Regions from separate parts of the Thalassotalea agarivorans genome, predicted to be linked through region 2. Evidence: predicted binding sites of a transcription regulator. Region 2 holds the regulator's gene; the other holds the start of a gene.

Region 1 (15,806 bases), 1.1 Mb from region 2:
ACGGTTGTATTAATAGTGTTAGAGATAGTTAGTGAAATTCAGTCCAAAAGTTCAAGGTTTAATCGAAGCGTTTAAATGTTTACCTGGTGTTGGCGCTAAGTCTGCGCAGCGCATGGCATTTCATTTGCTTGAGCGCAATAGAGCAGGTGCTGACGCGCTGTCAGAAGCGCTCTCTGTAGCAATGCGCGATGTTGGCCACTGCCGTCAATGTCGTAATTTTACTGAAGCTGATGTGTGCGATATTTGTTTAAGCGAAAAGCGCAAACAAAGCGGCCTGATTTGTGTCGTTGAAAGCCCAGCTGATGTCATTGCAATTGAACAAACAGGGGAGTTTCAAGGGCGTTATTTTGTATTAATGGGGCATTTGTCACCTATTGATGGCATTGGCCCTGGCGACTTAGGCCTAGATGTTTTGGAAACCACCTTGCAGCAAGATAATGTGTCGGAATTGATTCTTGCGACAAACCCAACGGTAGAAGGTGAAGCTACTGCGCATTACATTGCATCGCTTGCCAAAGATTTCAATGTCTCTGTATCACGTATCGCACATGGTGTGCCTGTTGGTGGTGAGCTAGAGTATGTCGACGGAAATACACTGTCGCACGCACTTTCAGGTAGGAAAAACTACTAACGGCTTACCGCTTTTAAATAAAAGCACCTTTTTTATCAAAAGGTGCTTGAATTCGCTTTCATCACCCCCATTTCCTAATTATCTGTTCGCCTAATCAATAGGCACCTATCCATAAATAGAGATAAATAGGAGAAGTTTCAGATGTCTGAGACAGGTCAAAAACAAACGCATGGTTTCCAAACAGAGGTTAAGCAGCTTCTACAGCTGATGATCCACAGTTTATATAGCAATAAAGAAATCTTCCTTCGTGAATTAGTATCTAACGCTGCCGATGCGTCAGATAAACTACGTTTTAAAGCTCTTCAAAACGCTGACTTGTTTGAAGGTGATGCTAACTTGCGTGTGCGTATCAGCGCAGATGCAGAAAACAATACGGTTACCATCTCAGATAATGGTATTGGTATGACCCATGATGAGATCGTTGCCCACCTAGGTACCATCGCCAAATCAGGTACAGCAGACTTCTTTTCTAAGTTATCTGGCGACCAAGCCAAAGATTCTCAATTAATTGGCCAATTTGGTGTTGGTTTTTACTCGGCATTTATTGTTGCAGATAAAGTTACTGTGCGTTCACGTGCTGCCGGCGCAGCTAGCAATGAAGCGGTAGAATGGAGCAGTGAAGGTGAGGGCGAGTTTACTGTTCAAGCTATCGAAAAATCAGGCCGTGGTACCGATATTATTCTGCATTTGAAAGAAGATGAAAAAGAATATGCCGATGAGTGGCGCTTGCGCTCTATCGTCACCAAATATTCAGACCATATTTCGGTTGCGGTTGAAATGCTGTCTCCTGAAGTGGAAGCCGTAGCGGAAGAAAAAGACGACGAAGGTAATGTTGTTCGCCCTGCGATTGAAGCAAAACCTGCTCAGTGGGAAGCGATTAACAAGGCAACAGCGCTATGGACGCGTGAAAAAGCTGATATTTCAGATGAAGAATACAACGAATTCTACAAGCATGTATCACATGACTTTGCAGACCCTCTGCTGTGGGAACACAACAAAGTAGAAGGTAAAACAGAATATACCTCGTTACTTTATATTCCTTCAAAAGCGCCATTTGATATGTACAACCGTGAAAAGCAACACGGGTTAAAACTATATGTTCAGCGTGTTTTCATTATGGATGACGCGGAACAATTTATGCCAACCTACTTACGTTTTGTAAAAGGTTTGCTCGATTCAAATGACTTGCCATTAAACGTTTCGCGCGAAATTTTACAAGACAATAAAGTGACCCAAGCAATTCGCAAAGGCTGTACTAAGCGTGTGCTTAAAATGTTAGAAAAGCTTGGCAACAAAGATGCTGAAAAATACCAGTCTTTCTGGGACGAGTTTGGACAAGTGCTTAAAGAAGGCCCTGCAGAAGATATGGCCAACAAAGAGCAGATTGCCAAATTGCTACGTTTCTCTTCAACAGAAACTGACAGCGCAGTTCAAAATGTGTCACTGCCGCAGTATGTAGAGCGCATGAAAGACGGCCAAGACAAGATTTACTATGTGGTTGCAGACAGCTTTGAAGCAGCTAAAAACAGCCCGCACTTGGAAGTATTCCGCAAAAAAGGCATTGAAGTGTTATTACTTGCCGATCGCATCGATGAATGGCTTGTGTCTCATTTAACTGAGTTTGATGGCAAGCAATTGCAATCTGTTACCCGCGGTGGCTTAGACTTAGGCGAAATGGACGACGCTGAAACAAAAGAAGCGCAAGAGAAGCTAGAGCAAGAGTTCGACGATGTTATTTCACGTGTTAAAGCAGCGCTTGAAGGTAAAGTGAAAGATGTAAAAGTATCGCATCGTTTAACAGACTCGCCAGCGTGTATTGTCACTGATGAGCACGACATGAGCTCACAAATGGCAAAATTGATGGCATCTGTTGGGCAAGAAGTTCCAGAAACGCTACCTATTTTCGAAGTGAATGTTGAACATGAATTAGTAAAACATGTTGCTGAAACGCAAGATGAAGATCAATTCAAGCAATGGTCTGAAGTACTGTTTGATCAGGCAACCTTAGCTGAACGCGGTAGCCTTAAAGATCCTGCAAGCTATGTGGCAAGATTAAACAAGTTGATGCTGTCGCTGACAAATCGCTAATTTTGTATACAAAGCACTAGACTTTAGTATGAAAAGGGGCCTTGCGCCCCTTTTTTGTGCAATTTTCACTTGTTAGATATAGCCTTAAAATGTATAGTTGCAGGCAGAAAATTAGGCTGGCACTGAAGTACAGTTTGCCAGTACTAACACAATAATTAATCGCAGTATTTTTTGCATAAAGGTTTAATTCAATGCGTATAATTTTATTAGGTGCACCCGGTGCTGGTAAAGGTACTCAGGCGCAGTTCTTAATGAACAAGTTTGGTATTCCACAAATTTCTACAGGCGACATGTTACGAGCTGCGATAAAAGCAGGTACAGAGCTTGGTAAGAAAGCAAAAGAAGTCATGGATGCTGGTCAACTGGTGTCTGATGAGCTCATTATTGGCCTAGTAAAAGAACGTATTGCACAAGACGACTGTAAAGGCGGTTTCTTGTTAGACGGTTTTCCTCGCACAATCCCACAAGCGGATGCGATGAAAGAAAATGGTATTGACGTAGACTACGTCATTGAATTTGATGTACCAGACCAAGTTATCGTTGACCGTATGGGCGGCCGTCGTGTTCACCCTGCATCAGGTCGCGTATACCACGTTGTTTACAATCCACCGCAAGTGGAAGGAAAAGACAACGAAACTGGCGAAGACTTAGTTATTCGCCCAGATGATGAAGAAGCAACAGTACGTAAACGTTTAGGTATTTATCACGAGCAAACAAAGCCGCTTGTTGATTATTATCAAGCAGAAGCTAGCGCAGGCAACTGCACTTACTTAACGCTTGATGGCACACAAGCAGTTGATGCTGTTAGTGCAACGTTAGCTGAAAAATTAGGGTAAGCATTACCTTATAGAAAAGCCCGTTGATGAAGTTCAACGGGCTTTTTTTTGCCTGAAACTTGTCTCTATTACAGAATGTTTTTCTCTATTGTGATACCTAACCGCTTTGCTAACCGGACTAAGTTGGCGCGATCTACATTGAGGTGTCTTGCCGCTTTGCTCCAATTACCCTCGTGCACAACCAGTGCTTGCTTGACCAATTTTCTTTGATATTCATTCATGGCATTGCGCAAATCAAGGGGTGTTTGTGATTGCGGTAAATATGGCTCTGTATTTGCGCTAATCTCATGTGCATTTGCAGTGGCAGTTTCAGTAGCTGGGAGTAGGGATAAATCATCGCCATCTTTTAAATCGATAGTAACAATATGGTCGTGGCGTTGTTGCATCGGTACCTTCGCACAGGCTTTTAACGCGGCACGTGTTAGAAAATGCTCCAATTCTCTCACATTACCAGGCCAATTGTAGCTGGCTAGATTTTCACTCAATGCAGGCGATACTTTCAATTGATTCACACCGAGCTTTCTGCTGGCGCGTTCGATAAAGAATCCCGTTAATAGGTTTATATCTCCTTCGCGCTCTCGTAAGGGTGGCACAGCGATAGGGTATACATTTAATCTGTGGTATAAATCGGCGCGAAACCGTCCCTTGTTAACTTCTTCTTTTAGATCGCGATTAGTCGCGGCAATCACGCGCACATTTACCCTAATGATATTGTCTTGACCCACGGGCTGTATTTCATTGCTTTGCAGTGCTCTAAGCAACTTGCTTTGTGTTGATAAGGGGAGTTCGCCTACTTCATCTAAAAACAGCGTACCGCCGTCAGCAATTAAGAATTTACCCGCTCGTTTGGACTCGGCGCCTGTAAACGCACCTTTAACATGACCAAATAGTTCACTTTCCACTAAATTTTCAGGCAGCGCAGCGCAATTAACATAGATCATTGCTTGTTCGTAGCGATCAGATTGTTGGTGAATACTATGGGCGACTAATTCCTTACCGGTGCCACTTTCACCTTCTATCAGTACAGAGTAGTTTGAGGGGGCAACTAAACTAATGTCGTGTTTTAGCTTTTTAATCGCCGAGCTTTGGCCAATAATCTCCATAAAACTGCCAGAGAGGTTAGGTTCGTTGAGCGCTTTCATCACCGCTTTGGCATGATTCACGTTTTCTTGTAACGACTCCATAGTAAGCGAGGAATGTAAACTTATAGACGCCATAGAGGCTATTAAGGCGAGCGAACGCGAAGATAATTGGTCAAACACTGCAGGGGTTAAACTGTCTAGTGTTAATACACCGATTAATTGCTCGCTAAAGTACAAAGGAATACCCATGCAGGCGTGTACAGGTAAATCACCTTCCATAGCGGTTAAAAGACCATCATAAGGATCTGGCATGTCTGAATCAGCGGGGAAACGAACGGCTTGGTCAGCATTGCAAATCGCTTCAAACCTTGGGTGCTGGTCAATATGAAAGCGTCTGCCAATAGTTTCCTTGGCTAACCCTTGTTGAGCCAAAGGTTGCAAATAGTCACCTTTATAGGCAAGTAACACGATAGCGTCACAGGTGATCATCTTTCTAATGGCGGTCAGCAGGTCGTCATAACGGTGATCGGTTGCCACACTTTGTGCTAATGCGATAGATAGCTCTAATAGTTGGGTATTGTTCAAGTTATTCATTTCGACACCTATTCATATCGCAAAACCAGTTCATAATGACTTATTGTAGTCTTTATGACTCGGTTATCAAGTGTGTCTAATTGACATATTTTGCTGGCTTTATTTTGTGTTTTTGTTTTATATCAATAACTTAAAGTTTTGGCACTGTTCTTGATTATACAAAGCAGACAAAAATTTTAGTTGGAATAATGATGTACACAAACTTTGTATTAGCAAACACCCAAGGCTACGATAACTCACAGTTAAACTTTCAAAAATGCATTATTGGCGGTAATTGGACGATGATCGTATCGTTTTCTATCGCATTGATATGTTTGATGGTTACCTTTCAATTTGAACAGCACTTTACGCTTCATACGCAAATTTTTGCTCATATCGCGACAATACTATTCGCGGGTCTATTTAAGATAGGTTATGTTCTGCGTTGCGTTGGTGTTCATGGCCTTGGCTACAAAGTGTTTTAATCCTTTGCCGTTTGACTTAAGCGGGCGAATACATAGCCACCGGTAGCGCCGGCAATTAACTGCGCGTAAAAGCCCCAGCCGCGAGCACCGGCAATTATGTGAATGTTCATTAATGATTCGATGGCCAGTAATACTAAGGTAAAGGCAACGACTCCTGCTAGCACGTGCAGCGAGATGCGATAATGCGTTAGTTTTTTTGCAAGCAGGCTGGCAACCAAAAAGGCGATAAGACAAGCAATAGCGATAATTACGCCATAGGTTGGTAAAAGCCCTAGCCAATCTTCAAAGGTTAAACTTAACCTGTCGTTAATGCCCACAACGACACCTACTTTCACCAATTGATTGACAACATATTGGCTATGGAACAAGCTAGCTAATGTAAACGTTAATAACCAAGAAACTAAAAATGGAGGAAGGTAACGTGTCAAAAATTGCATGGCTAGATCAACTAAAAGGAGTTCGTTTTACTTACCCTATCAAAGGCGCTAAGGGTAAACAACACCTGCCTTGGTTTGCTGTTGCTTTGTTCACGGCTTTTTCTTTTAACGCGATTGCTGAGTCACCGGTAGATTCTTACAAGGTAACAACCATAGCAACCGGCTTACAGTCGCCGTGGAGCATGGTGCAACTGCCAGGCGGTGCATGGATTATCACCGAACGAGATGGCCATGTGGTCTTGGTTAAAGGCGCAAAACAAACCCGTTTGAATTTGGATTTGGACGGACTTTATCTGGCGGGACAGGGTGGTTTGCTCGATATTGTATTGTCACCGCAATATGCCCAAACAAAAGAGATCTTTTTTACCTATGCGCAAGGGGAACTAGCGGCTAATCGCTTAGTGATTGCCAAAGCGGTATTTGATGGAGATAAATTTTCTTCGCCGACAATTGTGTATAAAGTTGCCACGGATAAAAATACGCCACAACATTATGCGGGAAGAGCACTGTTTCTGCCTGACGGAAGTTTACTGTTTAGTAGTGGCGACGGTTTTGATTTTAGAGAGCAAGCGCAAGTGCTGACAAGCCAGCTAGGTAAGCTGTTAAGAATTAACGCCGATGGCAGCATTCCAGAAGATAATCCTTTCGAAAATGAGCAGAATAAAGCGGCGCAAGCTGTTTATTCTTTGGGGCATCGCAATACTCAAGGCTTAGTGTATGACTACGATAGTAAAATGATTGTGAGTCATGAACACGGTCCAGCTGGCGGAGACGAGTTAAACTATATTAGTGCAGGCAAAAATTACGGATGGCCGGTAATTACCTATGGTAAAGACTATTCACAAGCGAGAATTTCACCATTTACAGACTATCAGGGCATGGAAAAACCCGTTATTGACTGGACACCATCAATAGCGCCTTCGGGCATGGCATACTATGGCTCTGTTCAGCAGCAATTCCCCGCGCTGAAACGACATGTATTAATTACCACCTTAGTTGACAAAAAGCTTTATGCGGTTGATTTAGACAGCAAAGCGCTTACCCAAACACATGTGTTTCCTGAAGTGTCAGGACGTTTGAGAGACGTATACATCACACAAGATTCGAGTATAGCGGTATTAGGAGACGGCAAGGATGCAACTTTGCAGCTGATTTCAGCGGATAATTAATTTTGTAAGTTGCTGATTTGTTATAGACACAAATGGTGTTTGTTGAAGAGAGTGATTAGCATTATTCTCAATAAAAAATATGTAATTTTACTCTCTTCAATATTAGCTCAATCTTAAGCAGGTAATACCTTCTTATAAGGTTTTACGATAACGTGCTGATAAACACCTGCTTCAATGTAAGGGTCGGCGTCCGCCCAGGATTGTGCACTTTCAAGGGAATCAAATTCCGCAATAACTACAGAGCCGGTAAAGCCTGCATCGCCAGGGTTTTCCGCGTCAATTGCAGGGCAGGGACCAGCAACTAATAAACGCCCTTGTGCTTGCAGATCTTTTAAGCGAGCGATGTGTTTATCTCTTACTGTCATACGCAGTGCCAAACTATCTTCTACGTCTTGGCTAAAAATTACGTAAAGCATGATTATTCCTTGTTTTCTGAAGATTCTTCTTCTGGACGAATGTATTTGTATAGATTAACGATAGTAAAGATTAAACCGACAAACATGAGTATGGTTAAACCGAACACTTTGTATTGTACCCAGGTTTCTTGGTCGAAGTTGTAAGCGACATAGATATTTGAGCCAGCGAAAAATAGGAAATAGCCCACCCAAGCATAATTAAGCTTTCGCCAAACTTGTTGCGGTGCATCAAACGCTTCTTCTAGGATTTTCTTGAGTAAATTTTGGTTCAGAACTTTGTCATATATTAAAAGTGCTGCGGCGAACAGAAGATAGACGATGGTCACCTTCCATTTTAAAAACAAATCGTTTTGCAAAAAGATGGTTAAGCCACCAAAGCCAGCCATTAGCCCAAACAACACCAAATGTTTTTTAGGAACAGGTTGCTTTCTAACAACAAAATAAAGCACTTGAAGTGCTGAGCAGACAATTAACGCGGCAGTTGCCCAATAAATATCAACAAATTTATATACCACAAAGAAAATAATGAGTGGCAAAAACTCTAATAATGCTTCCATTTGAAGGCTCTTGTTTATTCAAAGTGGTTTGATTGTATAGGAGGGAAAGGGGAGATGAAAGCGGCAAACTCATTAAAATTAAAAAGTCGGTTGATATTCAACAACCGACTTCTCTAAGTCCTAAAGCCCTAAAGCCCTAAAGCCTGTTGCTCGTGCTACGCTTCATAACCAAACGGATCGTCAATGGAATGTGAAGGCTCAGTAAACCACTTAGGGCCGTTGTCCGTCATATAAAAATGATCTTCTAAACGAATACCAAACTCGCCCGGCAAAACGAGCATCGGTTCATTTGAAAAGGACATCCCTTTAGCCAAAGGTGTTCTGTCACTGCGCACTAAATAAGGCCACTCGTGAATATCTAGGCCGATACCGTGTCCCGTACGGTGAGGGCAACCTGGTGTTTGATAGTCTGGCCCCATGCCACGCTCCGCTAGAAGATTACGGGCGGCTACGTCTACGTCGCCACATGGAACGCCAATTTGTGCCGCTGAAAACGCCGCCGCTTGCGCATCTTTTTCAACTTGCCACATATCACGTTGTCGCTGGTTAGGCTCGCCAAATACATAGGTACGAGTAATATCAGAGTTATATCCTTCTAACTGACAACCTGTATCGATTAACACCACCTCATTTTTTTCGAGTGTTTTTGGGTTTGCTACGCCATGCGGATAAGAAGAGTCTTCACCAAACAGTACAATACAAAAATAAGAACCTGCACTTGCGCCCACGCGCTTATGTGCTTCGTTGATAAACTGTGTAACTTCTTGCGTACTAATACCTTCGCGCAAAATACGGGCTGCCGCTTTATGTACTTCTAATGTCATATCTTTTGCGCGCTGAAGGAGGGCTATTTCAGCGTCTGACTTTTGTGTTCTGCAGCCTGCTGTCACAGGTTTTGCGTCGACCAACTGGTATTGTGACGCGTGTTCATTGATACCATTTGCAATGAAAAATGCAGTTGATTCATCTAACGCTATTTTTCCTTCGCTAATGCCCATGTTTTGCAGCGCGTTGATAAACAGTAAATAAGGGCTTTCGTGTTCTTGCCATGCATTTACTTCGCCTTTAATCGTCATATATTGATTGAGGGTATTTACTTCAAAATAAGGTGCAATATATTCAATCTTGCCCTGCTGAGGAATGATCGCGCCAACCATGCGTTCACTTGCGTACCACTTAGTACCGGTAAAGTAATACAAATTAGTACCTGCATTGATATAGGTTGCGGCAATATCATGTTTTGTCATCAAGGCTTGCGCCTTTTCAATGCGTGCGTTGAATTCCTGTGCAGAAATGGGAGAGATCCCTGCGGTCATATCAGTTAATTTAGCTAATTCTTGCTCTGCAGTTGAGCCACCAACACCTATTGTCATGTTACATCCAAGCGTAAATATTCAATTGATATACAATATACACTGATACTAAGGGAGGTAAAAGAGGAAATCTTGTGTTTTCACGTGTTATTTTAAACACAATGCTAAGGGCTAAGGGCTAAGGGCTAAGGGCTAAGGGCTAAGGGCTAAGGGCTAAGGGCTAAGGGCTAAGGGCTAAGGGCTACTCTATTTCGATTTCGATATGGGTAACGGGTATGCAGCAACAAGGCAATATTTCACCTTCACCAACATAAGCGAGCGGTTCGCCATTAGGGTAGGCGACTTGCCCACGTTTCAAGGTTGCGCGACATACGCCACAAAAGCCATCGCGGCAGTGATAAGGCGCGTCAATTTTGTGTTTTTCTAGTGCAACTAGGAGGGTTTTATCTTCTGGGGTAAAAGGGATTTTTTGACCGTCGATAACAACGGCTTTGCGCTCATCTTTTTGCGCATCCTTGGCTGAAGAAGTAGGAAGCTCCATGCGCTATATCCTTAGCGCATGAAGCGAAATGTGAAACGACTAGAGATCGAAGTCATCAAAGTCGTCACTCGATACACTAGAGTCTACTTGACCTACTAGGTAGCTCGAAATCTCAGTTTCTTGTGGTGCAACTTGAACGTTGTCACTTGAAAGGTAAGCGTTAATCCATGGTAGTGGGTTCGCTTTAACATCAAACGGCGCGTCAAAACCAATCGCTGCCATACGTTGATTAGAAATATACTCAATGTATTGCTTTAAGATTTCAGCGTTCAAACCAATCATTGAACCGTCTTTAAACAAATATTCAGCCCATTCTTTTTCTTGTTCTACAACATCTAAAAAGACCTGCTTACCTTGCTCGGCAAGTTGCTGTGAAATCTGAGTCATTTCATCGTCATCTTGACCATTGCGCCACAAGTTAAGAATGGTTTGTGTGCCCGTTAGATGCAAGGCTTCGTCACGTGCGATCAACTTGATAATTTTCGCGTTACCTTCAAGCAATTCACGCTCCGCAAAGGCAAATGAACAAGCAAAGCTCACGTAAAAACGAATCGCTTCTAGGGCATTAACACTGCATATGGCGAGGTAAAGTAACTCTTTTAGCTTGCGCTCAGACACTTCAACTATTTCGCCATTAATCTCATAACTGCCTTCGCCTTGTGTTTGGAAAAGCTGAGTGGCCAAAATAACTTGGTCAAAATACTTAGCAATGCTGCTAGCGCGATTTAAGATTGCCGGGTTGACGACGATATCATCAAACACTTCACTTGGATCAGAAAACAAGTTTCTCAAAATATGGGTATAAGAGCGTGAATGAATTGTTTCACTAAACGCCCATGTTTCAATCCACGTTTCTAATTCAGGTAAAGAAACCAAAGGCAGTAACACAGCATTAACTGAACGCGCCGCCATTGAATCAAGCAGTGTTTGATATTTTAGGTTTGAAATAAAAATGTGCTGCTCTGACGGCGTTAAGCTCTGCCAGTCAGCTCTATCCTTAGATACGTCAACTTCCTCTGGACGCCAAAAGAAGGATAATTGTTTCTCGATCAAACGTTCAAAGTTACTAAATTTTTGTTGGTCGTAACGGCTAACATTAACGCTTTGGCCAAAAAACATCGGTTCTTTAAGCGCGTCATTAGCGGTTTGATTAAACGTTGTATATGTCATTTTTGCTCCTGAAAAAGCTGCACCTAGTGCAGCTTTTCGTATGCGTTAGTTATATCTTACAAGCACCGCCTTCACAGCCATCATCGATGTCTGTTTGGCTATCGTCAGCACCATCGCGAGTATTATGGTAATACAAGGTTTTTACACCTAGCTTATATGCTTTAAGAATATCTTTTAGAATTTGTTTCACCGGTACTTTACCGCCTTCAAACTTGGCTGGGTCGTAGTTGGTGTTTGCAGAAATTGTTTGGTCAACAAACTTTTGCATAATACCAACAAGCTCTAAATAGCCGTCGTTAGAAGGGATATTCCAAAGTAACTCATAGTTGTCTTTTAACTTTTTGTACTCAGGAACAACCTGCTTTAACACACCGTCTTTACTAGCTTTTACACTAATATGACCGCGCGGTGGCTCAATACCATTCGTTGCATTTGAAATTTGGGAGGAGGTCTCAGATGGCATTAGCGCCGATACCGTAGAGTTACGAATACCATGCTCTTTAATGCTGGCTCTTAAGCCTTCCCAGTCAAGATGTAATGGTTCACCAGTAATTTTGTCGATCTCTTTCTTGTATGTATCTACAGGTAAAAGACCTTGTGATAAACGTGTTTCATTAAACAGTGGGCAAGGGCCCATTTCTTTTGCCAATTCGTTTGACGCTTTCATCAAGTAGTATTGAATGGCTTCAAACGTTCTGTGCGTTAAGTTGTTGGCACTGCCATTTGAGTAGTACACACCATTTTTAGCGAGATAGTAGGCGTAGTTAATGACACCTATACCTAACGTTCTGCGTCCCATTGTAGCGGTATGTGCAGCGGGTACTGGGTAGTCTTGATAATCAAGCAAGCTATCTAATGCACGCACCGCTAAATCAGCTAAACCTTCTAGTTCGTCTAAGCTCTCAATTGCGCCTAAGTTAAACGCTGAAAGCGTACACAGTGCAATTTCACCATCAGGATCGTTAACATCCTTCAGCGGCTTAGTTGGTAGCGCTATTTCTAAACAAAGGTTACTTTGACGAATAGGGGCCACTTCTGGGTTGAACGGGCTATGCGTGTTGCAGTGGTCAACATTCTGCAAGTAGATACGGCCAGTACTTGCACGCTCTTGCGCAAACAAGGTAAAGATTTCAATCGCTTTAATACGTTTCTTACGAATGCTGTCATCCGCTTCATACTGTTTGTAAAGCGTGTCGAATTTATCTTGGTCTTCAAAGAATGCATCATATAAGCCAGGCACATCGCTCGGGCTAAACAAGGTAATGTCTTCGCCTTTGATCAAACGCTGATACATGGTTTTATTGAACTGTACGCCGTAATCTAGATGGCGAACACGGTTCTCTTCAACACCTCGGTTGTTTTTCAACACTAATAAGCTTTCAACTTCTAAATGCCACAGCGGGTAGTAAAGGGTTGCAGCGCCACCACGCACACCACCTTGTGAACAGCTTTTAACAGCCGTTTGAAAGTGCTTATAAAATGGAATACAGCCAGTGTGGAATGCTTCACCGTTTCTAATACTGCTACCTAAAGCGCGAATGCGGCCAGCATTAATACCAATGCCTGCACGTTGTGATACGTATTTAACAATCGCACTTGATGTTGCATTGATAGAATCTAAGCTGTCACCAGTTTCAATTAATACGCAAGATGAAAATTGGCGTGTCGGTGTACGTACACCCGCCATAATTGGCGTAGGTAATGAAATCTTGAACGTAGAGATAGCGTCGTAAAAACCTTTTACGTAATCCATACGTGTATCTTTTGGATACTTCGCAAACAAACATGCCGCTACAAGTACATATAAAAACTGAGCGCTTTCGTAAATTTCACCAGTAACACGGTTTTGAACAAGGTATTTACCTTCTAATTGCTTAACCGCGGCATAACTAAAGGTGAGGTCGCGACTATGGTCGATAAACGCGTCCATTTGCTCAAATTCTTCTTGGCTATAATCTTCTGCCAAATGCTCATCATACTTGCCTTCTTTCACTAGCTTGTTGACATGATCAAACAGCGTTGGTGGCTCAAATTGGCCATAGGCTTTTTTGCGTAGATGAAAAATAGATAATCGGGCAGACAAGTACTGATAATCTGGCGTTTCTTCCGAAATCAGGTCAGCGGCTGCTTTGATAATAGTTTCATGAATATCTTCGGTTTTTATACCGTCATAAAACTGAATGTGAGATTTAAGTTCCACCTGCGATACGGAAACATCGTCTAGGCCTTTGGCTGCCCATGTAATAACGCGGTGGATTTTTTCGAGGTCAATTGGCTCTTTTTCGCCATTTCTTTTTGTAACAAAAAGATTGCTGTTCATAGCGGTCCCGTAATTACCTATTTATGTTTAGTGTCCCTGAAAACATAAATGTACATATCTTGTGTAAGCGCTGCACAACATATGCACAATATCTAGGGGTTTAGTTATTCTTTAATCACAAGATAATGAGGTTTGGGTACTATTGCAAGCACTAAAAATTATGATCGAAAGGGGTCTCTTCTACGAAGAAAATTCTAGGTTAGTAACAACTAACCTAGGAGTGTTATTGAACTTAGTATTTAATAAATAACAAGGTTTTTTTAAGGTTAAATTTTGGCTATAGAATAAATTTTATTAAAGTTTTACGTCATTTATTTCATTTTGTAATAAAGAAAATTTAGTGTTTTAAATTCAATAACTTGAAAAATCGGCTAATCCTTGAACAATTTTACTTAGTCAAAAAAAGCGTTTTAATTGCCACCATTTAAGCTGCCTATTTTTGGTGCAGTATTGGTACAAAATTTGGTATTTATTTGTCTAAAATTGCTTCGTGCAACTACAGTAATGCTATATCACTCAAAGCGGAGTAGACATGACTAAGCCAATTGTTGCAGATAATAAACCGATTAGCGTTGAATTGAAGAAGGATGAAACTTACTATTTTTGCGCGTGCGGTAAAAGTAAAAACCAGCCTTTTTGCGACGGCTCTCACGCGGGAACATCGTTTAAGCCAAAGTCATTTGTTGCAGATGCGGATGACACAGCTTATCTCTGCCAATGCAAATATTCCGCAAACACGCCTTTTTGTGATGGCAGCCACAAGCAGTTTACGGCACAAGATGTCGGTAAAGAGGGGCCTGAACTTAGCACGTCAAATACGGACCAACCTCAAGTTCAGGCGACCAAAGAAGAACCAACCGTTGCCTTTATTCATCAGCTCGCGCGAGAAGGCTTATCTAAAATGGGGCATCACGGGCCAATGACCTCAATGGGAGTGCCTAGACATAAACTGCCACATTGGGATGATATTCAAATCATGACCGCGCAATTGGCAACTAAACCCCTGCAGGAAAATGTGCCAGTAAAGAGTGAGCTTATTATCGGCCCCAATGCGCAAAAACCGCTTAAATTGAGTATGCCATTGTTTGTTTCCGACATGAGCTTTGGCGCACTATCGGAAGAGGCGAAACTTGCTATGGCTAAAGGCGCTGAAGCGGCAGGAACCGGCATATGCTCGGGAGAGGGAGGCATGCTCCCTGAAGAACAGCAAGCAAACTCTCACTATTTCTACGAACTTGCCAGTGCTAAATTTGGTTTTGATGAGCAAAAATTAAAACATGTACAGGCCTTTCATTTTAAAGGTGGACAAGGCGCTAAAACAGGCACAGGAGGGCATCTGCCCGGTAATAAAAATAAAGGAAAAATATCTCAAGTCAGAGGTATTCCTGAAGGGCAAGCCGCGATTTCGCCGCCTACCTTTGCAGATTTAGTCACGGTCGATGATTTTAGACGACAGGCAGATAGAGTGAGAGAAGTCACTGGCGGAATACCAATAGGCTTTAAACTTAGCGCAAACCATATTGAAGCAGACATCCAATTTGCATTAGATGCCAGTGCAGACTACATCATTTTAGATGGTCGTGGCGGTGGCACAGGTGCAGCGCCAGAAATGTTCAGAGACCACATTAGTGTGCCTACCATTCCCGCGCTAGCCCGCGCGAGAAAATACCTTGACGAAGTGGGTAAATCGGGTGATGTAACGCTTATTATCACCGGAGGGCTGCGTGTACCCATTGATTTTGTTAAAGCATTAGCACTGGGCGCTGATGGTATAGCGGTGTCGAACAGTGCTATGCAATCGATTGGTTGCGTTGCTGCCAGAATGTGTAATACCAACAATTGCCCAGCGGGCATTGCTACTCAAAAAGAAGATTTAAGACAGCGTTTGAATGTAGACAAATCTGCGCAGCAACTGGCTAATTTCTTCAATGCTTCGAATGAGCTGATGCAGGTGATGGCAAGAGCATGTGGACATGACTCGCTTTCTGGTTTTAACCAAAACGATTTAGCGACATGGCGACATTACATGGCGCAGCTAACAGGAATAAAATATGCGGGAATAGGCGGTCTGTAAAGACCGCTCAAATCGTTTATAGCTTCTTAAACGCTAAAATATAGTTAACGTCCAAAGAATCATTTAACTTATGATTTTGTGTTAGCGGATTGTATTGAATACCTGCGCTGTCGA
Region 2 (15,806 bases):
GAAAGCTCTCGATGGTTTGTCGTTTACCGCAAAAGACGGTGAAATCACGGGCCTTTTAGGCCCAAATGGCGCAGGTAAAACAACGTGTTTGCGCACTATTTATGGATTGTTAAAGGCCGACCAAGGCATTACCACCGTGGACGGTATTGATGTCGCCAAGCAGCCGTTAGACGTGCGCAAGCGTTTGGGAATTTTTCCTGATAAATTCGGCTTATTTGAACGCTTAACTGCATATGAACAGATTGATTATTTTGCCAGTATTCAAGGCTTATCTGGTAAAACAAAAAAAGAAGCGATTGAGCGCGTGATTGCTGATTTAGAAATGGAAGAACTTGCGCACAGAAAAACACAAGGCTTCTCACAAGGGCAGCGCATGAAGGTAACATTAGCACAGGCGCTTGTGCACAAACCGCAAAATTTTGTGTTAGATGAACCAACGCGAGGCCTCGATGTGATGAGTACGCGCGTATTAAGAAACTACCTTTCTAAGTTTAAAGAACATGGCCATTGCATTTTGTTTTCCTCTCATGTGATGCAAGAAGTTGCAGCATTGTGTGATCGCGTGATCATCGTTGCCAACGGCAAACTTGCGGCGCAAGGAACACCGGAAGAATTGTGTAAACTTGCTGGCGAAACACATTTAGAAGAAGCGTTTGTGAAAATTATTGGTTCAGATGAGGGGATAGCAGCATGATGCAATTTAACGCGTTACTGTTTAAAGAGCTAAAAGAAGCCTTTCGAGACAAAAGAGCACTTGCTGCGGCCTTGATGCTGGCGTTAATGGCGCCTGTGATGATTTTTGCCATCTCAAAAATGGCGATAAAGGAAGCTGTTGAAAAGCCTGATATCTTTATTAATGTTACGGGCGCCGAGTATGCACCAAAGCTGATTGAAGCAATGGCGAAAGAAAATATTTTGTTGCTTAGTGATGTGCCACAAGATAAACAAACTTTGTGGCAAGAACGTGATGTAAGATTAACGATTCCTGAGTCTTTTGCTGAAGATATGGTCGCAGGTAAACAAATTAAAATGACTTTATCTGCTGACTATAGCGACAATGCATTGCGCTCGCCTCTGCGCCGAATAAAAAATACCATTAATGGCTATTCTCGCAATATAGGTTATCGTCGCATGATGGTGCGCGGTATTGACGTGAAGTTGATGCAACCAATCAATTTGATTGAGTTTGATGAAGCGGTGCCAAGTTCCAATGCGATGTTTATCTCAATGTTGTTAGGCATCTATTTGCTTATGGCTGCTTTCATGTCGGGCCTGAGTGTCGCTATTGACTCAAGTGCCGGAGAAAGAGAGCGCAATGTGTTAGAGGTGATTTTATGTCAACCAGTGAAAACTCTAAACATCGTATTGGCCAAACTAAGCTGTGCCAGTTTAATTGCGGTCATCGGTGTAGTACTTACGTTGGTGCTCACTAGTGTTGCGGTGAGTTTTATCGACTTAACCACCATTGGCGCAACCTTTACACTTGACGGTTATACCATTGCTGTATTGGTCGCTTTGTTGTTGCCAATTTGTTTGTTTGCTAGCGCCTTACAGTTATTTTTTGCATTTCAAGCAAAAAGCTTTAAAGAAGCGCAATCAACAGTCTCTATGATCATTATTCTACCGGCCCTAATACCGGCTGCCTTAACCTTTATTCAAGACAAGCCAAAATGGTTGGAATGGGCACCAATATCGGGACAATATTTATTGATGGAAGATCTGTTTAAGGCTGTACCGATTAATATGGAAATGCTCTTTTTTACAGGGGTTGTTACCCTAGTTATGACGGTGGTACTCGTACAAACGATGGCGAAAAAGCTCACCTCAGAAAAAACAGTTTTGGCATTGAGTTAATCTACAAAGCAATGTTTTAAATAAAGGCGGACAATCCGCCTTTATTTTTGTTTACGCGCCTATAAATTGAATTAAATTTCATATTTGTTTTATTTTATTGTTTATAATTCTATCTTGTTGGATTTTTACTGTCTTTTGTGCGAAACTGCTTGAGTGAGTCGTGTATTTTCCTAGTCGGTTTATGTAAAAATAAGCTAAGGGATAACACAATTGTCGTATACAAATAGCGCCTATTGAGGCAAAATAGCGCGCAGAAATTTTATTCGATTTACACTACCTAAATTTAAAGTCTAAAGCCTGTCTTTAGCCACCAATTTTGAGGAATTACCATGTTGAAACGCGATATGAATATTGCTGATTACGATGCTGAACTTTTTGCAGCAATGGAAAAAGAAGTTGCCCGCCAAGAAGCGCACGTAGAGCTTATTGCGTCTGAAAACTATTGTAGCCCACGCGTGCTAGAAGCGCAGGGTTCACAGTTAACAAACAAATATGCTGAAGGTTACCCTGGAAAGCGTTATTACGGCGGTTGTGAGTATGTAGATGTTGCAGAGCAACTTGCAATTGAACGCGCGAAAGAATTGTTCGGCGCTGAATATGCAAACGTACAACCACATGCTGGTTCACAAGCTAATGCCGCAGTTTTTCAAGCATTAGTTACACCAGGTGCAAAAGTACTTGGTATGAGCTTAGCGCACGGTGGTCACTTAACGCATGGTTCACATGTTAACTTTTCAGGTAAATTGTACGAAGCAATTCAATATGGTCTTCACCCTGAAACAGGTGAAATCGACTACGACGAAGTAGAGCGTTTAGCACAAGAGCACAAGCCAGAAATGATTATCGGTGGCTTTTCAGCCTACTCTGGTATCGTTGACTGGGCACGTATGCGTAAAATCGCAGACAGTGTTGGTGCGTACTTCATGGTTGATATGGCTCACGTTGCCGGTCTTATTGCTGCTGGCTTGTATCCAAATCCAGTACCACACGCTCATGTTGTTACAACAACAACACACAAAACACTAGCTGGCCCTCGTGGTGGTTTGATTGTGTCTGCATGTGGTGATGAGGACATCTACAAGAAATTAAATTCAGCTGTATTCCCAGGTGGTCAAGGCGGCCCATTGATGCACGTTATTGCAGCAAAAGCTGTTGCGTTTAAAGAAGCATTGGCACCAGAGTTTAAAACTTACCAGCAAAACGTTTTAGACAATGCAAAAGCGATGGTTGCTGTACTGCAAGAGCGTGGTTATAAAGTCGTATCTAACGGTACTGACAATCACTTACTATTGCTAGACCTTATCGACAAAGATATTACAGGTAAAGATGCAGACGCTGCACTAGGTAGAGCGCACATTACTGTAAACAAAAACTCGGTACCTAACGATCCTCGTTCTCCTTTTGTAACGTCTGGTCTGCGTTTAGGTACACCAGCGATCACTCGCCGTGGTTTTGGTCTTGAAGAAACTAAAGCATTAACCGGTTGGATTTGTGACATTTTAGATGACATCGAAAATGAAGCTGTTATCGAAGAAGTAAAAGCGAAAGTGACAGAACTTTGTTCTCGCTTCCCTGTTTACGCATAAGATAAAGATATTTATCAAATTTTAGTTTAAAATGGCCGCAAATTAGCGGCCATTTTTCTATCTGGATTATCTATGTATTGTCCTTTTTGCACAGCAAACGACACTAAAGTTATCGACTCTCGATTAGTCTCTGACGGGCATCAAGTGCGTCGTCGCCGAGAATGCAATGAATGCCATGAAAGATTCACCACCTTTGAATCTGCTGAATTAGTGATGCCGCGCATCATCAAAAGAGATGGTTCTCGTGAACCCTTCAATGAAGAAAAAATGCGTTCTGGCTTGCTTCGTGCGTTAGAAAAGCGTCCCGTCAGCTTAGAAGAAACCGAATTAGCGGTGAACAAGGTACAGTCTCAATTGCGAGCCACGGGTGAGCGGGAAGTATCTAGCGAAATGTTGGGTAACTTGATTATGGAGCAACTTAAAGCATTGGATAAGGTTGCCTACATTCGATTTGCCTCAGTGTATCGCTCTTTTGAAGATATCAAAGAGTTTGGCGAAGAAATCGCAAAATTAGGTGAATAATCGTGCGTGAATATAGCTCACAAGACTACCATTATATGACGCGAGCAATTGCCCTAGCTAAGCGAGGTCTTTATACCACGTCGCCTAATCCCAGAGTGGGCTGTGTCATCGTGAATAATGGCGAAGTTGTGGGTGAAGGTTATCACCGCAAAGCAGGAGAAGGTCACGCCGAAGTTAATGCGCTTGCACAGGCTAAAGCACTTGCAAAAGGTGCAACTGTGTATGTCACGCTTGAACCTTGCAGCCATTATGGGCGCACTCCACCCTGTGCCAAAGCATTGATTGATGCGCAGGTATCTAAAGTAATATGTGCCATGGTTGATCCAAACCCAACCGTTGCAGGTAATGGTATTGCGATGTTAAAAACCGCGGGCATAGCCTGCAGCGCAGGGTTATTAGGCGATGAAGCGAAAGCGCTTAACCCTGGCTTTATTACTTTGATGGAGCAAAAACGCCCGTACGTTCGCTGCAAGTTAGCGGCGAGTCTTGATGGTAAAACCGCCATGGCTTCTGGTGAAAGTCAGTGGATTACATCAGAAAATAGTCGCCAAGATGTTCAGCGATTACGTGCTCAAAGTTGCGCGATTATTACAGGTGCAGATTCGGTTATCACCGATAATGCGCGAATGTCCGTAAGAAAGGAGCAATTAGCCGATAACGACTATCCTTTGCCTGAGATTCGCCAGCCAATTCGTATCGTCATTGATTCTCAGCAAAGGCTTACGCCTGATTTGGCAATATTTAGTGACAAAGCACCAGTCTTGGTTTTCACCAAAGGGCCGGTAAATAAGGTACAATGGCCTGATTTTGTCGAGCACATAGAATGCCCGACGGTAGAGAGCCAAAGTGGGCACAAAATTGATTTGGCTTTTGTTCTCGATACGCTCGCAGCTAGAGGGTTGAATGACATATTGATAGAAGCGGGCGCAACACTCTGTGGCGCTTTTATCGAGCGGCACTTAGTCGATGAATTAGTGCTATATCAAGCACCTATGTTATTGGGTAATGAAGCAAAAAGTTTGGTTAATATGCCGAGTGTGACTACACTTGCGCAAGCAAGCAAACTTACCTTTAAAGATGTTAGGCAAGTTGGCAACGATTTACGTTTAACCCTTTCAATAGAAAAGTAGAAGTATGTTTACAGGAATAATTGAGTCTGTTGGTGAAGTTACCCAAATCAGCCCACAAGCTGATGGCGCTCGCGTTACCATCGCTGTTAATCAATTGGATATGTCCGATGTAAAACTCGGTGACTCAATCGCGAGCAACGGCGTGTGTTTAACCGTGGTTGCGTTTGACAAAAAGAGCTTTAGCGCAGATATATCGGCAGAAACACTATCCCGTACTAACTGGCAACATTACAACATTGGCCAGCGAATTAATTTAGAAAAAGCCATGTTACCAACCACCCGTTTTGGTGGGCATATGGTGTCGGGGCATGTTGATACGGTTGCTAAAATTCAAGCGATTGAACATACGGGCAACAGCAGTCAATACTGGATTGAGATGGGCGCAGACATTGCACCTTTTATCGCTGAAAAAGGCAGTGTCACTATCGATGGTGTTAGTTTAACAGTCAACAGCGTAGAATCTGCACAATTTAGACTGACTATCGTGCCACATACTGCAGCTGAAACCATCATTAGTCATTACAAGACGGGCGACACCGTCAATTTAGAGATCGATGTGATTGCTCGCTACACACATCGTCTTTTGCAATTTGCTGGCAAAGATATGCCACAACAACACAATAGTATTACTGAAGCAACGCTAGCGAAAGCGGGCTTCATTCGTTAATTTGAGGTAACTATGCAATTAAATACGCCACAAGAACTCATTGAAGACATTGCCGCAGGCAAGATGGTCATCTTAATGGATGATGAAGATCGTGAAAATGAAGGCGATTTTATTATGGCGGCAGAGTTGGTTACGCCTGAGGCAATCAACTTTATGGCGACACATGGGCGCGGACTTATTTGTATGCCTATGACGATAGACCGTTGTAAGCAACTTGATTTGCCTTTGATGGTAGATAAGAATGACGCCCAATTTACCACTAACTTTACGGTTTCAATAGAGGCGGCCGAAGGCGTTACTACGGGCATTTCAGCAGCAGATAGAGCAACAACTGTGTTAGCTGCGGTGGCAAAAAACGCTAACAAACACTCGGTTGTACAGCCAGGTCATATTTTTCCATTAATGGCGAAAGACGGTGGTGTGTTAAACCGTGCAGGGCATACAGAAGCGGGTGTTGATTTAGCGAGATTAGCAGGGCTTGAACCTGCCGCAGTTATTGTCGAAATTCTTAATGAAGATGGCACCATGGCGCGACGTCCAGACTTGGAAGTTATCGCGAAAAAGCATGGCATCAAAATGGGTACAATCGCGGATTTGATCGAACACCGTAATGCTACAGAAACAACAATTGAGCGAATTTCTCAGTGTAAGCTACCAACCGCTTATGGTGATTTTGATTTAACGGTATTTAAGGACACTATCGATGGTATGGCGCACTTTGCTTTAACCAAAGGTGAAGTAAATCCAGAGACTCCGGTCCTCGTGCGTGTGCACTTAGAAAACACATTTAGAGATCTGCTGCATAGTCACCGTGAAAGCGTTAATAAATGGCCAATTTCTGATGCACTTCAGCGCATTGGTGAAGAGGGCGGAGTACTTGTGCTATTGGGTAAACATGAGTCGCCGCTTGAGTTAATCGCGCAAGTAGAGAAATACGCTAAGCTTGACGCAGGTGAAACAGTAAAAGAAGTTAAGCGCCATGTTGGCTCGCGCAACGTAGGTGTTGGTTCACAAATTCTTTCGAATTTGGGCGTTGGTAAAATGCGCTTGCTAAGCTCACAAACTAAATATCATTCGTTGTCTGGATTTGGCCTTGAAGTTGTCGAATACATAAACGAATAAAAAAAGGCGCCAACGGCGCCTTTTTTGTTTTCAATTTGATAAGCATCAAATCGTTATCCAATAAAGGCCTTAATCTTGGCCAATATTCCTTTACCATCCGTACCAAGTTCGTGATGAATTTCAGCTTGCGTACCGTGTTTGATAAATTCATCAGGTAAGCCAATGTGAAGCAAAGCGCCATCATATTTTTGGCTCGCTAAGAATTCACCCACGGCTGAACCCGCGCCACCAGCAATAGCATTGTCTTCCACTGTTACTATGGTGTTGTACTGTGTAGCAAAGGTCGCTAACAATGCTTCGTCCAGCGGCTTAACAAATCGCATATCAACCAAGGTTGCATCTAGTGCATCTGCTGCCTCGCTAGCGGCAGAAAGCATAGTGCCAAAGCTAAGTATGGCGACGTCTTTACCTGTTCTAATAACGTTGGCTTTACCCACTTCAATAGTTTCGTTGATTGCTGGTAAATCTATACCTTCACCGTTGCCTCTTGGGTATCGCACTGCTGCCGGCTGATTTAACCTATGGCCAGTGGTCAACATTAGCTGACATTCGCGTTCATTAGCGGGTGTCATGATAACCAGGTTTGGAATACAGCGCATATAACTTAAATCAAACGCACCTTGGTGTGTTGGTCCATCAGCACCAACAATGCCGGCGCGGTCGATTGCAAACAATACCGGTAGATTTTGAATAGCAATATCATGGATAAGCTGATCATAACCTCGTTGCAAGAAACTTGAGTAGATAGCGACAACGGTATTGTGTCCACCGATCGCTAAGCCAGCTGCGAAGGTGACAGCATGCTGCTCAGCAATGGCAACGTCAAAATATTTATCTGGAAAGCGCTTGCTAAACTCCACCATACCAGAGCCTTCACGCATCGCAGGCGTAATAGCCGCTAATTGTTCATCTTGTTCAGCGGTTTTACATAACCAGTCGCCAAATACGGCTGAATAGGTCGGTACACTAGGTGCTGATTTAGGCAGGGTAGTTTCGCTTGGATCAAATTTTGGTACCGCATGGTACTTGATTGGATCTTGCTCTGCTTGTTCGTACCCTTTTCCTTTTTTAGTCACCACATGCAGTATTTGCGGACCTTTAAGGTTACGCATATTGCGGATAGTGTCGACTAAACCATTGACGTCGTGACCGTCGATTGGGCCGATATAATTAAAACCTAGCTCTTCAAAAAAGGTGCTAGGTACAACCATACCTTTTAAGTGCTCTTCGGCACGAGACGCAAATTCTTTGATTGGCGGAATCGTTTTAAGAATGGCCTTACTGCCTTCTCTAAAACCGTGAAACAAGCTACCAGAAAGCATCTTGGCAAAGTGATTGTTTAGTGCACCGACATTTTCTGAAATCGACATTTCATTGTCGTTGAGAACAACCAACATATCTTTTTTAATATCACCAGCATGATTTAGCGCTTCAAATGCCATACCTGCTGTCATTGCACCATCGCCAATAACAGCAACCACTTTACGATCTTTCGCTTCTTTTTCGGCTGCCACAGCTAAACCTAAAGCAGCTGATATTGAAGTACTTGAGTGACCAACGCTAAGCACGTCGTATTCACTTTCTTCACGCCAAGGGAACGGGTGTAAGCCTTCTTTTTGACGGATAGTATGTAATTGATCTCTGCGGCCCGTTAAAATTTTGTGCGGGTAGGCTTGATGGCCAACATCCCATATTAGTTGGTCAAATGGTGTGTTATACACATAGTGCAAGGCTACTGTTAGTTCAATAGTCCCTAGGCCAGATGCAAAATGGCCACTACTTTTACTGACAGAATCAAGTAGATACTGGCGCAGCTCATTACTTGCTTGCTCCAACTTGTCTTGCGACAACGCGCGCAAATCATCTGGGCTGTCAATATTGGCAATCAGCGGGTAATCCGCAAGATTAATTGTCATATAAACCTTAATAAATTCTCTTGTTTAGCTCACACGTTTGACGATAAACGTGGCAAAGTCTGCTAAATTTTGCGTATTGTAAGGCAAACTGTCTAATGCTTGAAGTGCTTCACTGTATAACTGGTCAGCTTTTTCTTTTGATTTTTGTAAACCAAGTAATGCAGGATAGGTACTTTTGTTTGCAGCAACGTCGGATCCAGCAGGTTTTCCTAATTCTTCATCGGTAGATGTAACATCGATTATATCGTCTTGCACTTGGTAAGCTAGTCCAATTAAATGGGCAAAGCGTTCGCAAGTATTGTATGCGCTCGCTTCAACTTTAGTACATTTTAAAGCCATTAACATGGAAGCCTTAAGCAACGCTCCTGTTTTTAACGCATGGATATGTTCTAACTGCTCTAACGATATACGGCTATTGGTTGCGCTAAGATCCATCGCTTGACCACCACACATACCTTGATAGCCAGAAGCTTTTGCTAGCATACTGATTAACTGAACTTGTTCGGCGCTTGTAACGGCTTTAAATGGATGGTTAGCCAGTAAGTCAAAGGCCAGAGTTTGCAGTGCATCACCTGCTAGAATTGCGGTGGCTTCATCAAAAGCAATGTGACAGGTAGGTTTGCCTCGGCGTAAATCATCATCATCCATCGCCGGTAAGTCGTCATGGATAAGTGAATAGGCGTGTATGCACTCTATTGCCGCTGCAATCGCGTCGATATCTTCTAAGTTTGCGCCAAAAACTTCACCCGTTGTATACGCTAAAAATGGACGCATACGCTTTCCGCCAATGAGCAAGGCATATTCCATAGCTTCGAGTAGCTTTTTGTCGGTAATAGCTAGGTTGCTAATCGCCTGTTGTAGAAATTGGTTGCTTCTTTGTTGATAGGTCGCAAGATTAGCGAGTGTCTTCACTATTGATCGTCCTGCGTTAACTCAAAATCTTGTAAAGGTGCGTCTTGATGCTTGTCCATCAGCACTTTTATCTTTTGTTCGGCTTGCTGCAACGTTTGTTGGGTTGTTTTGCTTAGCGCCAGTCCTTGCTCAAAAAGTGCCATCGCCTGCTCAAGCGGCAGGTCGCCTTTTTCTAGTTGTTGCACTATGTTTTCTAAGGAAGATAATGCCGTTTCAAACGACATATTTTCATCTTTTTTAGTTGTCATTTTGGTTATTTGTCCGCTGATCGTGTCGCGATGATCGGTTAAGTTGTTATTGAGTGTTACTAATGGGGCAACAATTTACCACATTTTAACCGCATTAGTGTATAATCCGCGCGAATTTAATACAGAGTAGAGACCCAATGAAGTTTATTGTTAAATTGCAGGCAGAAATTACGATTAAAAGTCGTCCGGTTCGTAAACGTTTTACTAAGATATTGGAATCCAATATCAAGAACGTTTTGCGCCGCGTAGACCCGCAAGTTAAAACAGCAATGCATTGGGATTCAATCGAAGTAAATACGGCAGACGAATCGGCAGAGAATCGTACTAAATTAATTGAAACACTCAAGTGCATTCCAGGTATTCCACAGTTTATTGAAGTTAAGCAGTCTACTTTTACAGACCTCGACGATGTGTTTAAACAAACGTTAGCGGTACACGCAAAAACAATTGAAAATAAGAGTTTTTGTGTACGTATAAAACGTAGTGGCGATCATGATTTTAACTCTATCAAAGCTGAGCAATATGTTGGTGGCGGGCTAAATCAATCGGTTGAAAGTGCGCGTGTTAAATTGAAAAATCCAGACGTGACGATTCGCTTGGAAATCAAAAAAGACAAACTATTCATCATCACCGAGCTACATAAAGGCTTAGGTGGTTTTCCTATTGCAACACAAGAAGATGTGTTGTCACTAATGTCTGGTGGTTTTGATTCAGGTGTGTCTAGCTATCAAATGATTCGCAAGGGTGCTCGCACTCACTTTTGTTTCTTTAATTTGGGTGGCAGCGCGCATGAAGTGGGCGTAAAAGAAGTAAGCTACTATCTTTGGGATAAGTTTGGCGCGTCACATCGAGTGAAGTTTTATGCTGTTGACTTTGAACCTGTCGTTGCCGAGATTTTAGAGAAAGTTGAAAATGGCCAAATGGGCGTTGTGCTTAAACGCATGATGTTTAGAGCAGCTAGTAAGATTGCTGAAAAAGCTGGCATTCAGTCATTAGTAACAGGTGAAAGTCTAGGTCAGGTATCTAGCCAAACGTTAACTAACTTAAACGTGATTGATCGCGTTACTGAAACTTTAGTGTTACGTCCACTTACCGCGTATGACAAACAAGAAATCATTGATATTGCGCGCGATATTGGCACGGAAGATTTTGCTAAAACTATTCCTGAATACTGCGGCGTGATTTCTAAAAAGCCGACAGTTAAGGCGATATTGTCTAAAGTTGAGTCAGAAGAAGATAACTTTGATTTTGGCATTTTAGACAAGGTTGTTGAAGATGTACGCATCTTTGATATTCGCGATATTGGACAAGAATCTGAAAAAGAAGTCGCCGCTGTAGATACAGTTGAAAGCTTTACCGCAGATGATGTTGTGCTAGACATTCGTAGCCCAGAAGAGGAAGACGAAAATCCGCTCGACTTAGAAGGTGTTGAAGTTAAGCATATTCCATTTTACAAGTTAGCGACTCAGTTCGGCGATCTTGCGCAAGACAAAAATTATTTACTTTATTGCGACCGTGGCGTAATGAGCAAACTTCAGGCCTTATATTTGCACGATAGTGGTTTTAAAAATGTGAAGGTCTATCGTCCGTAGTGAGGTATTAAAGAAGCTACGGGCTTCGAGCTAAGTGAAAAAGATACTCTGATCTTTGAGATCCCGCATCAGCGTGCGGGATGACGATTTTTACAAGTGCGGGATGACGTTTTACTCGTTCCTTTTTCTATGAAGTGAAGCAATCATATAAGGAACGAAACCCCGTGAATTCACATCACGGGATGAGGCTTTTTACTATGGATGAAAGTTAAGCGTTTTCTTTTGCTTTTACTTGCGCAACAAGTGATTCGTTTAGTTTGACGCTCACTTTCTTACCTTTTGCTAGCGCAACGATAGCACCGTTTATTTCGTCTATTTCGCTTTTTCTACCGGCTAACAAATCTGCGCGCATAGATGAGGTATTGCTTGCTGTCGCATTTGCCGTGGCGATAGCTTGTGCTTCTAACATGCTCGCATCAAGTGCAATACCTTGTGTTTTCGCAACAGCAACAACTTCGGCAATTATTGTCGAAATATCTTCTTTGTATTGTTCGTCACAAAGCGCACCATTGTCGACATCATGTATCGCCGTTAGTGGATTGATAACGCAATTTATCGCAAGTTTAGACCACTGTTGTGTTTTTATATCATCGTGCCAAGTAACTGTGGGCAACGCCTGATTTAACACGCTGGTGATCAGTTTTTCATGTGCAACGCTGCCGGTATCTTTTAACCAACCCAGCATTGAACGACCTTCACCCGTATGTTCTATATGATGCGTGGTATGCTTTTTACAGCCATGCGTGGTGAGTAACAACATCGAAGGGATGTTGTCATAGGTCGGTGGGTAATATACCTCTTCGTCCAACAAACCATTGTGGGTATAGATAACCACGCAGTTTTTGTTGATATAACGATGCAGTTGCAACATGGCATCATTTACTTGATAACTTTTAACCGCAACGATAACAATATTGGCATTGCGAAAATCTTTAGGCACACAGTCTTTTAGTATGTAACGACTGTTACTGCCACTGGTTTCAGTGAGCTGTAAGATGGGATCTAAACTAAAGCCTTCAGTTGACGCTTTTAAGGTAATTTGATGATTTAAACGGGATAACTTGCCATACCATAGCAGGCCCATTGCTCCCTGCCCGACAACAACGATATTCACAGCTTTCTCCTTTTCGGTGATAACAAAGCAAAAAGAAAAATATAACTACAAATGCCAAATATATTGGCAATAACATCGCGCACCTCTCCGTTTCTAAAGCCTAAATAATATTGACTAAGCTCGGTAAGTGCTGCGTAACATATTAAACAAATAACTAACGTAGTGAGCGGAATACGGGTGAAGTAGTGGCACACGGCAGTAAGTACAAGAAAACCAACAAAGTGGCCAACGGTATCAAGTGCTTTAAATGTTTCTGCTGGTACGTCTAATGCCCAAGCAAAAACTATGAGCGCGATAACCAGTAAGATATTGCCTTTAAGAAGTAAACTTTGATTTTGTTTTTTCGCCGCAAACATTCGTATTCGTGCGTTAATTATTGTATTTTAGTGCGCAGTTTATCATTAAAAAGAAAAATGTTTAGCCCTTGTGCGAAATTTTTCTTATTTACATAAAAATTAGTAAGAGAGTTAACTATGCCATCGTTTGATATTGTTTCAGAAACCGATATGGAAGAAGTGCGCAATGCAACAGAAAACGCGACACGCGATTTAGCAACGCGTTGGGATTTCAAAAACGTTGAAGCAAACTTTGAATGGAATAAGCCGAATGTAAAAATTTCGTCAGAAAGCGATTATCAATTGACGCAATTAGTAGACATCTTAAGAAACAACTTAACGCGCCGTAAAGTCGACCCACAAGCGATGGATGTTGGCGAGCCGCAAGCATCAGGTAAAAATTGGTGGGTAAGTGTTGCGTTTAAAGAAGGCATTGAGCAACCGGTTGCGAAAAAAATCGTCAAGCTAATTAAAGATTCAAAGTTAAAAGTGCAAGCGGCTATCCAAGGTGATAGTGTGCGTGTCACGGGTAAAAAACGCGATGATTTGCAAGCCGTGATGCAATTGGTGCGAGAAGCTGAGCTAGGGCAAAGCTTTCAATTTAATAATTTCAGAGACTAGCGTCTTACATAGGCTGTAATCCCTTTTTTACAGAATTAGTAGCACTTGCTGTGCAAAGCGGGTGTTTTTATAAAACAGCATCAGTTAGATTATGGGCTAATTGATAATAATAAGATGAATAATTATGGGTGTATCCAGAGGCGGTTTTAGCTCTCGCATGGGCTTTATATTGGCAGCAGCGGGCAGTGCTGTTGGTTTAGGTAATATTTGGGGGTTTCCTACGCAAACTGCTAGTAACGGTGGTGCAGCGTTTGTACTTGTCTACCTCGTGCTAGCATTCTGTTTGGCTTATCCGGCATTTATGGCTGAACTTTTAATTGGTCGCTATGGCCAAGCGAACGCGGTAACCTCGTTGCAAAAGATGTCGCGCAACCTGTGGCAAAAGCGATTTGCCTTCTTAGTTGGTTTTGGTGGCATCGTATGTGCGGCACTTATTCTGAGCTTTTACGGCATTATTGCTGGTTGGATGATGTCATATGCGATAGAGCCATTAGCTAAAATGCTATCACTTGACGGGCTTGCACAGTGGGTGGTTACACAAGGCACATTAAGAAACTTGTTGTTTACCGCCGTATTCATGTTTTTAACTATCTTCATTATTAGCCGCGGCGTAGAGCAGGGCATTGAAAAGTGGTCAAAGCGCTTAATGCCAATGCTCATCGTGTTGTTGGTATCGCTTATTGTCTACGTCACCACCTTAGAAGGTGCAGACCAAGGTTTGAAAGCCTATTTGCAACCTGATTTTAGCCGTGTATTTGATGCTGATTTGCTAATTAGTGCATTAGGGCAAGCGTTCTTTAGCTTGTCACTAGGCACCAGTGTCATGATCATATACGGTTCATACATAGCCAAAAAAGAGAACTTGGTTACGCTTGGCGCACAAGTGACTGTGATTGATGTGTCCATCGCCTTCTTGGCGGGTTTACTCATTATCCCTGCGATGTATGTTGCACAGGCTCAAGGTGTTGCTATTTTTGCTGAAGATGGCTCATTGATTTCTGGTTCAGGTCTCGTCTTTACCGTGCTACCTGCTCTATTCCAAGGCATGGAAAGTGTTGGTTTAGTTGTTGCTTTTGCATTTTTCGTACTCATGTCGATTGCCGCTTTAACGTCAAGTATTTCAATGCTTGAAGGCCCTGTGAGCTATGCGGTGGAACGTCACAATGTTGAACGTAAAAAAGCGACTATTGCTGCCGGTATCATTATCTTTATTATTAGCGTCGCAATCGTGCTTAATATTGAATTCTTACTCGATTTTATCGCCATACTCGCAACCCAATATGGTCAGCCTATTATTGCGATGCTTTGCTGCGTTTTCGTTGGCTGGATATGGCATCGAAGTGAAGTCTTAAAAGAAATTCAACAAGGCAATGACGCGGTTGAACATTCGCTATTTTGGAAAATATGGCCTTGGTACACTAAGTTTGTTTGCCCTGTCGCAATTGCGGCCGTGTTTATACACTCAATTTTGTAATGATAAAAGCCGACGAAATGTCGGCTTTTTTTTGCAAAAATTTCTATGCTTTAGTGCCGCCAATTTTTGGCCAGTTGATCTGCCAGGGCATTGATATAGTCTTGAGTGTTGATTGAGTGACATCAGATGTAAAGAATTGTCCTTGGTTGGGAGGAATAACAAAGCTTTGCAACTCACCTTTCCAATCAAACTGCAATGCATAAGCATGTAAATAGCCTCGATCTGCTGTGGCGCCACCATATCTCTCGTCCCCTAATATAGTTACCGACAAACTATTTAACGCTACGCGCAGTTGATGCGTTTTTCCTGAATGCGGTTTAAGCAAGTACAAGCGCATGCTATTACCTATGCCGTAAGAAAAGAACTGTGTTATCGCCGGATTATGTTGCGTTCTCATTAATTTCCAACTGCCACGGCGTGCTTTTTCCATGTCACCTTTAACCAATCCTTGTTTCTTTTTAGGTTTCCCTTTAGCGATAGCAAGGTAAAACTTTTGAATAAGATGTTTTTCAAACATTTGTTGAAAGTTTTGTGCACTTTCTTTGTTCTTAGCTATCAAGACAAGTCCCGACGTCATTTTATCCAAGCGGTGAACCGGAAATAATGTATTGTCGTTTAACGCTTTTTGCACTTGATTAAATAGGCCATTACCTAATGAGGATTCATCGTGAAAATTAACATCTGGATACTTGTTAATCACGATAAAATCTGGA

Evidence for each region. The regulator NrdR, encoded in region 2, represses ribonucleotide reductase genes. The targets are predictions, from matches to a motif close to AAACACNANATNTNGTGTTT.
Region 1: nrdA (class 1a ribonucleoside-diphosphate reductase subunit alpha) is a predicted target of NrdR. The motif match lies at 13,700-13,719, and genes of this name have one in related genera.

What each region holds. Positions count from the first base shown of each region.
Region 1 is NZ_AP027363.1:1,918,903-1,934,708, reverse strand. It holds gene recR (recombination mediator RecR) at 32-631, shown strand; gene htpG (molecular chaperone HtpG) at 773-2,719, shown strand; gene adk (adenylate kinase) at 2,911-3,555, shown strand; gene norR (nitric oxide reductase transcriptional regulator NorR) at 3,624-5,231, opposite strand; gene QUD85_RS08990 (hypothetical protein) at 5,420-5,695, shown strand; gene QUD85_RS08985 (hypothetical protein) at 5,692-6,132, opposite strand; gene QUD85_RS08980 (PQQ-dependent sugar dehydrogenase) at 6,117-7,301, shown strand; gene QUD85_RS08975 (YciI family protein) at 7,415-7,717, opposite strand; gene QUD85_RS08970 (septation protein A) at 7,720-8,274, opposite strand; gene QUD85_RS08965 (M24 family metallopeptidase) at 8,430-9,647, opposite strand; gene yfaE (class I ribonucleotide reductase maintenance protein YfaE) at 9,829-10,128, opposite strand; gene nrdB (class Ia ribonucleoside-diphosphate reductase subunit beta) at 10,168-11,298, opposite strand; gene nrdA (class 1a ribonucleoside-diphosphate reductase subunit alpha) at 11,348-13,618, opposite strand; gene QUD85_RS08945 (glutamate synthase-related protein) at 14,151-15,692, shown strand; gene ubiG (bifunctional 2-polyprenyl-6-hydroxyphenol methylase/3-demethylubiquinol 3-O-methyltransferase UbiG) at 15,709-15,806, opposite strand, start outside.
Region 2 is NZ_AP027363.1:776,586-792,391, forward strand. It holds gene QUD85_RS03595 (ABC transporter ATP-binding protein) at 1-694, shown strand, start outside; gene QUD85_RS03600 (ABC transporter permease) at 691-1,854, shown strand; gene glyA (serine hydroxymethyltransferase) at 2,184-3,440, shown strand; gene nrdR (transcriptional regulator NrdR) at 3,513-3,962, shown strand; gene ribD (bifunctional diaminohydroxyphosphoribosylaminopyrimidine deaminase/5-amino-6-(5-phosphoribosylamino)uracil reductase RibD) at 3,965-5,092, shown strand; gene QUD85_RS03620 (riboflavin synthase) at 5,097-5,759, shown strand; gene ribBA (bifunctional 3,4-dihydroxy-2-butanone-4-phosphate synthase/GTP cyclohydrolase II) at 5,772-6,881, shown strand; gene dxs (1-deoxy-D-xylulose-5-phosphate synthase) at 6,935-8,797, opposite strand; gene ispA ((2E,6E)-farnesyl diphosphate synthase) at 8,822-9,709, opposite strand; gene xseB (exodeoxyribonuclease VII small subunit) at 9,709-9,957, opposite strand; gene thiI (tRNA uracil 4-sulfurtransferase ThiI) at 10,095-11,549, shown strand; gene QUD85_RS03650 (ketopantoate reductase family protein) at 11,758-12,663, opposite strand; gene QUD85_RS03655 (VanZ family protein) at 12,660-13,019, opposite strand; gene QUD85_RS03660 (YajQ family cyclic di-GMP-binding protein) at 13,137-13,619, shown strand; gene QUD85_RS03665 (sodium-dependent transporter) at 13,744-15,093, shown strand; gene QUD85_RS03670 (TIGR01621 family pseudouridine synthase) at 15,137-15,806, opposite strand, start outside.